3 regions of the Pseudomonas fortuita genome follow, and region 1 is predicted to be linked to each of the others. Evidence: riboswitches for the same ligand, from Rfam matches in the RefSeq annotation. Region 1 holds a riboswitch; each other region holds the start of a gene.
What was found. A riboswitch is a leader RNA that binds a small molecule or an ion and turns the genes downstream of it on or off. The one in region 1 is predicted to bind cobalamin.
Positions count from the first base shown of each region.

Region 2: it holds a riboswitch for cobalamin, as region 1 does, so the genes downstream of both, OZ911_RS13655 (CbtB domain-containing protein) here and OZ911_RS10260 (ABC transporter substrate-binding protein) in region 1, are expected to answer to the same signal.
Region 3: it holds a riboswitch for cobalamin, as region 1 does, so the genes downstream of both, cobO (cob(I)yrinic acid a,c-diamide adenosyltransferase) here and OZ911_RS10260 (ABC transporter substrate-binding protein) in region 1, are expected to answer to the same signal.

Region 1 covers NZ_CP114035.2:2,230,181-2,233,445, reverse strand. The annotation lists gene OZ911_RS10265 (acetyltransferase domain-containing protein) at 1-1,102, shown strand, start outside; cobalamin riboswitch at 1,131-1,327, shown strand; gene OZ911_RS10260 (ABC transporter substrate-binding protein) at 1,439-2,449, shown strand; gene OZ911_RS10255 (FecCD family ABC transporter permease) at 2,449-3,265, shown strand, end outside.
Region 2 covers NZ_CP114035.2:2,968,165-2,971,429, forward strand. The annotation lists gene cobM (precorrin-4 C(11)-methyltransferase) at 1-647, opposite strand, end outside; gene OZ911_RS13645 (cobalamin biosynthesis protein) at 681-1,070, opposite strand; gene OZ911_RS13650 (CbtA family protein) at 1,070-1,756, opposite strand; gene OZ911_RS13655 (CbtB domain-containing protein) at 1,766-1,954, opposite strand; cobalamin riboswitch at 2,049-2,271, opposite strand; gene OZ911_RS13660 (TonB-dependent receptor plug domain-containing protein) at 2,466-3,265, opposite strand, start outside.
Region 3 covers NZ_CP114035.2:1,306,548-1,309,812, forward strand. The annotation lists gene OZ911_RS05960 (PQQ-dependent sugar dehydrogenase) at 1-629, opposite strand, end outside; gene OZ911_RS05965 (hypothetical protein) at 1,340-1,504, shown strand; cobalamin riboswitch at 1,527-1,747, shown strand; gene cobO (cob(I)yrinic acid a,c-diamide adenosyltransferase) at 1,867-2,478, shown strand; gene OZ911_RS05975 (cobyrinic acid a,c-diamide synthase CobB) at 2,475-3,265, shown strand, end outside.

The DNA.
Region 1 (3,265 bases):
CGGCCTGGTGATCCTGTTCATGCTTCTGGACCACGTCCGCGAAACGTTCTTCCTGCACCGACAGGTCAGCGACCCGATGACCATCGACGCTACAGAGCCGTCGCTGTTCTTCAGCCGGACCCTGGCCCACCTGTGCGCGCCAGTGTTTGTCCTGCTAACCGGGCTGTCGGCCTGGCTGTACGGCGAAAAGCACCAAGGCCGCGGCGATGTCTCGGCGTTTCTGTTCAAGCGCGGGTTGTTCCTGGTGGTGCTGGAATTCACCCTGGTCAACTTCGCCTGGACATTTCAGTTGCCCCCCAGCGTCATCTACCTGCAAGTCATCTGGGCCATCGGTGTCAGCATGATCGCCCTGTCGCTGCTGGTATGGCTGCCACGTGCTGCCCTGCTCGCCCTGGGCGCAGCCATCGTTGCCGGCCACAACCTTCTCGACGGCCTGCACTTTGGCGTGGAGTCAGCCCTGCACGTGCCATGGGCAATCCTGCACGACCGGGGCTGGCTTGAGTTTTCCGAAAACCTGCGCCTGCGCACGTCTTACCCGGTGCTGCCATGGATCGGCGTCATCGCGCTGGGTTATGGCCTGGGCCCCTGGTTTGCCCGGGGCAGTGCGGCTGGCCAACGCCAGCAGCGCCTGCTGCTGGCGGGTTTGATCGCGTTGCTGGGCTTTGTCGCGTTGCGCATGTTCAACGGCTACGGCGAGGCGCCGTGGAGCGGTTACCCCACCTTCACACAAACCGTGATGAGCTTCTTCAACATCACCAAGTACCCGCCTTCACTGCTGTTCCTGGCCTTGACCCTGGGCTGCGGCCTGCTGTTGCTGCGCGCCTTCGAGCGCGCCGGCCAGGCCCGCTGGGTCAGCGCGCTGGCAGTGTTTGGCGCAGCACCGATGTTTTTCTACCTGTTGCACCTGTACGTGCTGAAGCTGTTGTACCTGGCCTGCGTGGCGCTGTTCGGCCTCAACCATGGCGACTATTTCGGCTTCGACGGCATCGCGGCGGTGTGGCTGGGTGCAGTGGTGCTGGCGGTTTCGCTGTACCTGCCGGTGCGCGGGTTCGCTCGCCTGAAAGCGCGCCGCCGCGACATCACCTGGCTGAAGTACTTCTGAAAAGCGTTTTCACCCGGCGGCACGATGGTCTACCATGCGGGCCGCCGGTTTCCACCACGGAATTAATAGGGAATCCCAGGCCCGCCAATACGGGCCAAACGGAACTGCCCCCGCAACTGTAGGTGCCGAGCCTGCTCCATTGATGCCACTGGGCCACAACCCGGGAAGGCCGGAGCCGGGCCATGACGCACCAGTCAGGAGACCTGCCGGCCTACATTTACCAACCGGCGGGGTGTCCGGGATTGGCCATCAGTGTTGCCCCTGCCCTCGGCGGGGGCTCGGCGATGCCTGTCCGTGCGTTCCTCACCCGAACTGTCCGATAGGAGATCGCCCAGCATGCTGCCCCGTTTCGCCACCCTGCTCGCCGGCCTCGGCCTCACTGGCCTGGCCCAGGCCGCCGCCACCCACTACCCGCTCACGGTCGAGAACTGCGGCAAACCGCAGACCTTCGCCCAGGCCCCGCAGCGCGCCGTCACCATCGGCCAGGCCGGCACCGAGATACTCTACGCACTCGGGCTTGGCGACAAACTGGCGGGCACTTCGCTGTGGTTCAACAACGTGCTGCCCGAGTACCAGGCGCAGAACGACAAGGTGCCGCGCCTGGCCGACAATGACCCCAGCTTCGAGGCCGTGGTCGGCAAGCGCCCGCAGCTGGTGACCGTGCAGTTCGAATGGATGGTCGGCGCCCAGGGTGTGGTCGGCACCCGCGAGCAGTTCGATGAGCTGAAGATCCCCACCTACCTGCTGCCGTCGGACTGCGAAGGCAAAGACAACCTGGTCGGCGCCGACGGCACCCGCCTGCAGGCGTTTCAGGTAAACAGCATCTACAAGAGCGTCAGCCAGCTGGCCGAGATCTTTGATGTGCAGGACCGCGGCACTGCGTTGAACGCCGAGCTGAAAGGCCGCCTGGACAGCGCCAAGGCACAACTGGCCGGCAAGGACCTGTCTGCCACCTCGGCACTGTTCTGGTTCTCCAGCGCCGACCTCGACATCGACCCTTACGTGGCGGGCCGTCAAGGGGTCGCGGACTTCATGCTACGCACGTTGGGCGTTCGCAACGTGGTCGAATCCACCGAGGAGTGGCCGACCGTAGGCTGGGAAACCCTGGCCAAGGCCAACCCCACCTGGCTGATCATCGCCCGCATGGACCGCCGCCGCTTCCCCGCCGACGACTACCAGAAGAAGCTGGAGTTTCTGCGCAACGACCCGGTAACCCGCAACATGGACGCGGTGAAACACGATCGCATCATCGTCCTCGACGCCGACGCCATGCAGGCCGGCATCCGCCTGTTCCGTGGCCTGCAGACGCTGTCCGCCGCCTTTGCCAGCGGTAAAGCACCCCAGTGATGAGCCGCCTGCTACCTTGTATCGCCGTTGCCCTGGCGGCACTGCTGACTGCCTTGCTGGCCGGCACCGCCATTGGTGAGACCAACCTGTCGCCCAGCGTGGTCGGCCAGGTGCTGGCCAACCAGCTGTGGCAGGCCGGCTACCCGGTTGACCCGATCGACGCCGGCATCGTCTGGAACTACCGCCTGACCCGCACCCTGGTCGCGGCAGCCTGCGGTGCCGGCCTGGCCACCTGCGGTGTGGTTCTGCAGGCGCTGTTGCGCAACCCGCTGGCCGAGCCGTACCTGCTGGGGTTGTCGGCCGGCGCCTCGACCGGTGCAGTGCTGGTCGGCCTGCTGGGCCTGGGTAGCCTGACGCTGAGCATGTCCGGGGGCGCCTTCATGGGGGCGCTGGCTGCGTTCGCCCTGGTGCTGGTACTGGCCCGCGCGGCCGGCCCTGGCAGCAACAACGCGCAGGTGATCCTCGCCGGTATCGCCGGCTCGCAACTGTTCACCGCTCTCACCGCCTTTCTCATCACCAAGTCGGCCACCGCCGAACAGGCACGCGGCATCCTGTTCTGGCTGTTGGGCAATCTCAGCGGCGTGCGCTGGCCATCGGTGTGGCTGGCCGTACCGGTGGCGCTGTTTGGCCTGGTAGTGTGCCTGTGGCACCGCCGCGCACTGGATGCCTTCACCTTCGGCGCCGATTCGGCTGCATCGCTGGGCATCCCGGTGCGGCGCACCCAGCTACTGCTGATCAGTTGCACAGCGCTGGTGACGGCCGTGATGGTGTCCATCGTCGGCGCCATCGGTTTTGTCGGGCTGGTGATTCCGCATG
Region 2 (3,265 bases), 740 kb from region 1:
CGAAAATCTTTGGCTGCGACGCGTTCGACGATATCGCCAAGGGTGCCGCGCACCCAGTCCTGGTCCGGCCAGGTGGCACGACGTACCACCGCCACCGGGCAGTGCGCACCGTAGTGCGGCAGCAGTTCTTCGACGATCCGCGAGAGGTGTTTGACCCCGAGGTGAATCGCCAAGGTGCTGCCGTGGCGCGCCAGGTCGCCCAGTTGCTCCCCAGGTGGCATGGGTGAACTGTCGCCATAGCGAGTGAGTATCACCGTCTGCGCCACCTGTGGCAGGGTCAGTTCGCAGCCAAGTAGCGCCGCGCTGGCCGCCGTGGCGGTGACCCCGGGGATGATCTGGTAATCGATGCCCAGCGCCTGCAGGTGGCGGATCTGTTCACCGATGGCGCCGTACAGGCTGGGGTCGCCGCTGTGTACACGGGCCACGTCCTGGCCTTGTTCGTGCGCGCTGCGCATGGCGGCGATGATCTGTTCCAGGTGCAGCTCGGCACTGTTGATCACGATCTGGGCCTTGTGGCCTTCGAGCACGGCAGCAGGTACCAGTGAGCCGGCATAGATGATCACTGGGCACTGGCGAATCAGCCGTTGGCCTTTGACCGTGATCAGTTCAGGGTCGCCGGGGCCGGCACCGATGAAGTACACCGTCATGGAAAGTCCTTGCAGGAAAGAGGAGCGAAATGTTCAGCAGGCCAGGGCCAGGGTCGCCGGGCCCAGTACCTGGCGGGTCAGCAGTAACCCGGCGGTGCAGCCGGGCCGCTGGCTGGCCAACGCCAGTGCCGCGCTCTCGGCCACGCCCCAGCAGCCGCTGTGGGCATGGGCTGTGGCAGAGCGGTGGCTGAGCAGCGGCTCAAAGGCTTGCAGTTGTGCGCTATGGTACAGCACCAAGGGCAAGCCAAGGCGTTCGGCCAGTTGCTGCAAGCCGGGTTCGTCGGCCTTGAGGCTGATGCTGGCAATGCCGCGCAGGTCGGCAAGCACCAGGCCCTGGCTAGCCAAGGCTTGGTGCAGCAGGGTTTGCAATGTATCCACCGGGCAACCTCGGCGGCAGCCGAAGCCGGCGTAGAAGGCCGGCATCAGGCCTGGCTGGAACGGCGGAACAGCCATGCACTGAGCAGGCCCAAGGCCACCCAGAATGCAGCGTTGGTCAGCCAGGAGGCCATCTTGAACTGAGTCTCCAGTGCTGCGGGGGCCAGGCTTTCATGCACGTCGGGCTGTGGCGCGCCGATCACATGGGGGATTATCAACAACACGGCGCCCAGCGCCTTCAACAGCCAGTGCCGGGCGAACACCAGCAAGGCCAGGCCAAGGGCGGTGGCGCTGGCCGTGCCAATCCACCAGGCCTGGCGTTGCCCCAGGTCGGCGGCAGCGGTGCCGGGCAGTTCCGGTGGCAGCCCCAACGTTGGCGCCAGACAGAACACGGCGAAACCGGCCAGGCCCCACAGCACACCGGTGCCGGCACGCTGCGGTTCGCGCAGGCTGTAGAGGGCGGCGAGGATCAGGGCGAAGCCGACCGCAACCACCAGGTTGCCACCGGTGGTGGACAGCACCCGCTGCCAGCCGTCTTCCGGCGACCAGGCGTCGGCGCTGTGCTCATGGGCGGCCACTTCGCCGCCATGTTCGTGGTGTGCGGCCGGGGCCGAGGATTCGTAGGTTTCCGCCTCAAGAATCAGCGGGGCGACCCAGAAGCTTTGCAGCAGGGTCAGCAGCAGGGCCGCAAGCAGCCCACTGAAGCCCGCGGTACGGGCAATGCGCGTGATCATCAGGCGTACTCAGTGGCAGGGGAAGGCGGCGCTGTGGCGGGTGTCGTGAGCGGCGTTGTGCACGGCCTCGATGTGCGAAAAACCGGCGAAGTACACCAGGCACAGGCCCAGCAGGCTTGCGCCAACGGCAATGACGATGCGCTGGCTGAGGGTGACGGGGGTGGCAAGGCTGTGTGGCTTGGCGCTGGTGACGGGCATGACGCGTTCCTCTGCTTTTTGTGGGCAACGGGCAAGCGCGGCATCCCTGATGCGTGGCCGCCCAGGGGAATGCAACAGCGCCCGCCCACCGCGGGGTGTTCATGAACGCCAGGCCGGTCTCCGGGCTTGCGAGGAGGAGCAGGGCTCCTGAAAAGCGTCACCTTCCCATGCCGGACTATAAGGCACAGTGGCACAGACGCTTCACTCGCTTACCGTTGCGGGGGCAGCACCGGGCTTGTCCGGCCCTGATGGAGGGCCTGCGACGCACCGGTTTCCCGTTTCACCCCCTGGGGGGCACCTGAACGTGAGGCATAAGGAGAGCATGGGGCGGGGTTTGCGTCAATTGCCATGTGTGCGAGTGACTGCCGTGCTCAGGGTGAAAGTTTGCCCAATCATTGTGGGCGCGGGCTCGCCCGCGAACACCGGCAAAGCCGGTGCCATCCACCGCATCTGCCTGATTCGCGGGCTTGCCCGCTCCCACTGAGGTCCGCGCTAAACCCAAAGGATGTTTTCAGAAGTCATACGCCAGCTTGGTGTACCAGTACCCGCCACCTGGATGAAACGGCGGGTTGCCGTAGGCCGCCTGGTTGCCGTTGGCGTTGTACACGCCGTTCTTGTCGGGCCGTACATTGAAGATGTTGGTGCCGCCCAGGCTGACGGTCAAGCTGTCGAACAGCAGGTACGACAGGTCCAGGTCGGTAATCCACTTGGCGCCGAAGGTGCGGTCCTGGGCCTGATTCTGCTGCCAGGTCTCGACCTTGCCGTAGCGGGTGGTCTGCAAGGTGCCGGTGAAGCTACCCAGCAACCACTGACTGCCCAGTACCCATTTGGTTTTCGGCGAGGCCGCCACCAGGTCACCTTCGCGGCCATGGCCGACCACCTCGATACCGGCTGCCGCCAGCGCTGCGGGCGTGCCCCGGCTGCCGCGCACAGTGGTCTTGTTCCAGTTGAAGCCCAAGGTCCAGCGCACATCGCCCCAGGCACCGAATTCGCTGGTGTGGTCACCTACCAGGTCGAGGCCGCGGGTACGGGTGTCGAAGGCATTGGTGTAGTAGTTGATCCAGGTGGTGCGTGCCAGGCCCAGTGCTTGGAGCATATCGCCAATGGCACCGGCACCGTTCTGCCGGTCGTAGAGGTTTTCGGTCAACAGGATGCGGTCGTCGATGTCGATCAGGTAGGTGTCCAGGGTGACACTGGTACGGCGCGCCGGTTGCCAGGTCAGGCCCAGGCCGGCGTTGCGCGATTTCTCCGGGTCGAGCTTGTCGCCGCCGAATGCCAGCGCCGCGGCACTGCCAGGCGCCACGGTGCGGC
Region 3 (3,265 bases), 920 kb from region 1:
TCGGGGCTTGCGATCACATTCTTGGTCCAGTGATGGTTCAGCGGCCCGCCGGGCAGCGCGGTCACCGGGTGGCCTTTATCGGTTATCTGCATGGCGCCCGGTTCATAGTGAAAGCGCAGCAGCCTGTCGGTGTCGGCCACGTACAAGTCCTTGCCCACCAGGGTCATGCCGAAGGGTGAGTTGAGCCCTTCGATGAAAGGGGTGCGAGTTTCTGCCACCCCGTCATGGTCGGCATCGCGCAGCAGGGTTATACGGTTGGCGCTGGGTACGGTCGCGCCGGCGCGTTTCATCGCCTTGTCCATGGCCCAGCCGCGAATGCCCTTGCCATCTTCGGGCTTGGGTGGCGCGTTGGTCTCTGCCACCAGTACATCGCCGTTGGGCAGCAAGTAGAGCCAGCGCGGGTGGTCGAGGCCGCTGGCGAAGGCTTTGACCTGGGTGCCTGGTGCCGGGGTCGGCTTGCTGCCCTTTGGCCAGCCCACTGCAGGGGCGATATTTACGGTGGGGATCAGTGTTGTGACGGGGGTGGGGAGGCGGGGGTTTGGCCCGCTGCCGTCGTTTACGCTCAACAGGGCTGTTTCGCCGCAGCCTGCCAGGCTGGCTGCGATTAACCAAGGCATCAGGCATTTCATGTGCGGCGTCCTCTAAAGAAGCCTGTTGAATTGAGAGGCCGGCTGGGTTCGGCAGGTTCCCCTTGGTTTGCTTGCTCTTGCTCTTGCTCTTGCTCTTGCTTTTGCTTTGGCTTCTAAGCGCGCGGTAGCTCAGGCAACGCAGATTGCGACTTCAGGAGGCCGAGCGCAGGGCTTGCGGAGGGAGGTGACGGGCATGGATGCCCGTCAAGCGCTGGGCCCCAGGATGGGGCCTGCAGCGCGGTCCTCCCGGGAGCAAGCCCGGAGCGAGGGGACCCCGGAGCGCAGCGTAGGGGCCGGATGATGGGAGCCAGCGTTTTTTGGTTACTTTTTGTCGCGTTTGACAAAAAGTGACCCGCCGTAAGGGCGGAAAGGTGATTTGGCGCCACCTTTGAAAATGAATGTTGACTCATTGTTGATGCTCACACCTGAACGCGAACAGCGAACAGCGAACAGCGAACAGCAAGACCGAACAGCGAAACAGTGCTGGTTTTTAGCTCGCGCATAGGCCATTTGCGATAGCGACACTAACTCACCTTTTCGCCCTTACGGCGAGTCACTTTTTGTCAGACGCGACAAAAAGTAACCAAAAAACGCTGCGCTCCCATCATCCGGCCCCTACGCTGCGCTCCGGGGTTCCCTCACTCCGGCCTCGCTCCCGGGAGGACCGCGCTGCAGGCCCCATCCTGGGGCCCAGCGCTTGACGGGCATCCATGCCCGTCACCTCCCTCCGCAAGGCCTGCGTTCGGCCTCCTGAAGTCGCGAAGATCAAGATCAAGATCAAGATCAAGAGCAAGAGCAAGAGCAAGAGCAAGAGCAAGAGCAAGATCAAGATCAAGATCAAAAGCTTACGTTGCTGCAGCAACCACTTCGATTGACGCTCCCGGTGCAACCCTCTAACCTTCGCGGCGTGTTTCAGGTGCCCTGCCAGCCCCGACTGGGCAGGGTGAAACTGGGAAGCCGGTGGGCGCCAGCATGGCGCGATTCCGGCGCTGCCCCCGCAACGGTAGGTGAGTAGAAGGCCGCGCAGGGCCACTGGATGCCAGCATCCGGGAAGGCGCGCAGGTTTGGGCCAAGGCCCGCTCACAAGCCCGGAGACCGGCCTGAAACTGTCAACGGCATCACGGAGGGTGATGCGCGGTGCACCGTGGCGCCCTGCCATGGCCCCTGCGCGCTCTCCGTCTGCCTGCCTATTCCCTGTCGCCACGCGTGCCGTGGTGCCAGCCTGCGGAGAACCCTGATGAGCGAAGCCACCGAACGCGACGAACGTCACCTGGCGCGCATGCAGCGCAAGAAGGCGGTCATCGACGAACGCATCGCCAATTCCCCCAACGAATGCGGCTTGCTGCTGGTGCTGACCGGCAATGGCAAAGGCAAGAGCAGCTCTGCCTTCGGCATGCTCGCCCGCGCCCTGGGCCATGGCATGCAGTGTGGAGTGGTGCAGTTCATCAAAGGCCGTAATAGCACCGGCGAAGAGCTGTTTTTCCGCCGCTTCCCCGAGCAGGTTCGCTATCACGTGATGGGTGAGGGCTTTACCTGGGAAACCCAGGACCGCCAGCGTGACATCGCTGCCGCCGAAGCCGCCTGGGCGGTGTCGCGGCAGTTGCTGCAGGATCCAAGTGTGCAGTTCGTAGTGCTGGATGAGCTGAATATCGCCCTCAAGCATGGCTACCTCGACCTGGACCAGGTCCTGTCCGACATCCAGGGCCGTCCGCCCATGCAGCACGTGATCGTGACTGGCCGCGCTGCAAAGCCCGAGATGATCGAATTGGCCGATACCGTGACCGAGATGGGCATGCTCAAGCACGCCTTCCAGGCCGGTATCCGTGCACAGAAGGGCGTCGAGCTGTGAGTCAATCGCGCCACTGCCCCGCGGTGTTGATCGCGGCACCGGCCTCTGGCCAGGGCAAGACCACCGTCACTGCTGCTTTGGCCCGCCTGCACCGCAACCTCGGGCGCAAGGTGAGGGTGTTCAAGTGTGGCCCCGACTTTCTGGACCCGATGATTCTCGAGCGGGCCAGTGGCGCGCCGGTGTACCAGCTGGATTTGTGGATGATCGGAGCCGAGGAAAGCCGCCGCCTGCTGTGGGAAGCTGCCGGCGAGGCCGACCTGATCCTGATCGAAGGGGTCATGGGATTGTTCGACGGCACCCCGTCCAGTGCCGACCTGGCGCGCCACTTCGGCGTGCCAGTGCTGGCTGTGATCGACGGTACGGCCATGGCCCAGACCTTCGGCGCCCTGGCCCTGGGCCTGGCGCGTTACCAGGCCGACCTGCCGTTCGCCGGCGTACTGGCCAACCGCGTGGGCAGCCTGCGCCACGCGCAGCTGCTCGAAGGTAGCCTGACCGAGGGCCTGCGCTGGTATGGCGGCTTGTCCCGTGAGCGCGGCATTGAATTGCCCAGCCGTCATCTTGGGCTGGTTCAGGCCAGCGAGCTGAACGACCTGGATACCCGCCTAGATGCCGCCGCCGAGGCGCTTGCCGCCAGCTGCGACGCCGCCATGCCTCCGCCGGTGACCTTTGTCGGCCCCGAGCCGCAGGTGCGTGCTGCCTCGCTGGACGGTGTGCGCATTGGTGTGGCGCGAGACGAAGCGTTCGCGTTCACCTATGGTGCCAACCTTGAGCTGCTGCGCAGCCTGGG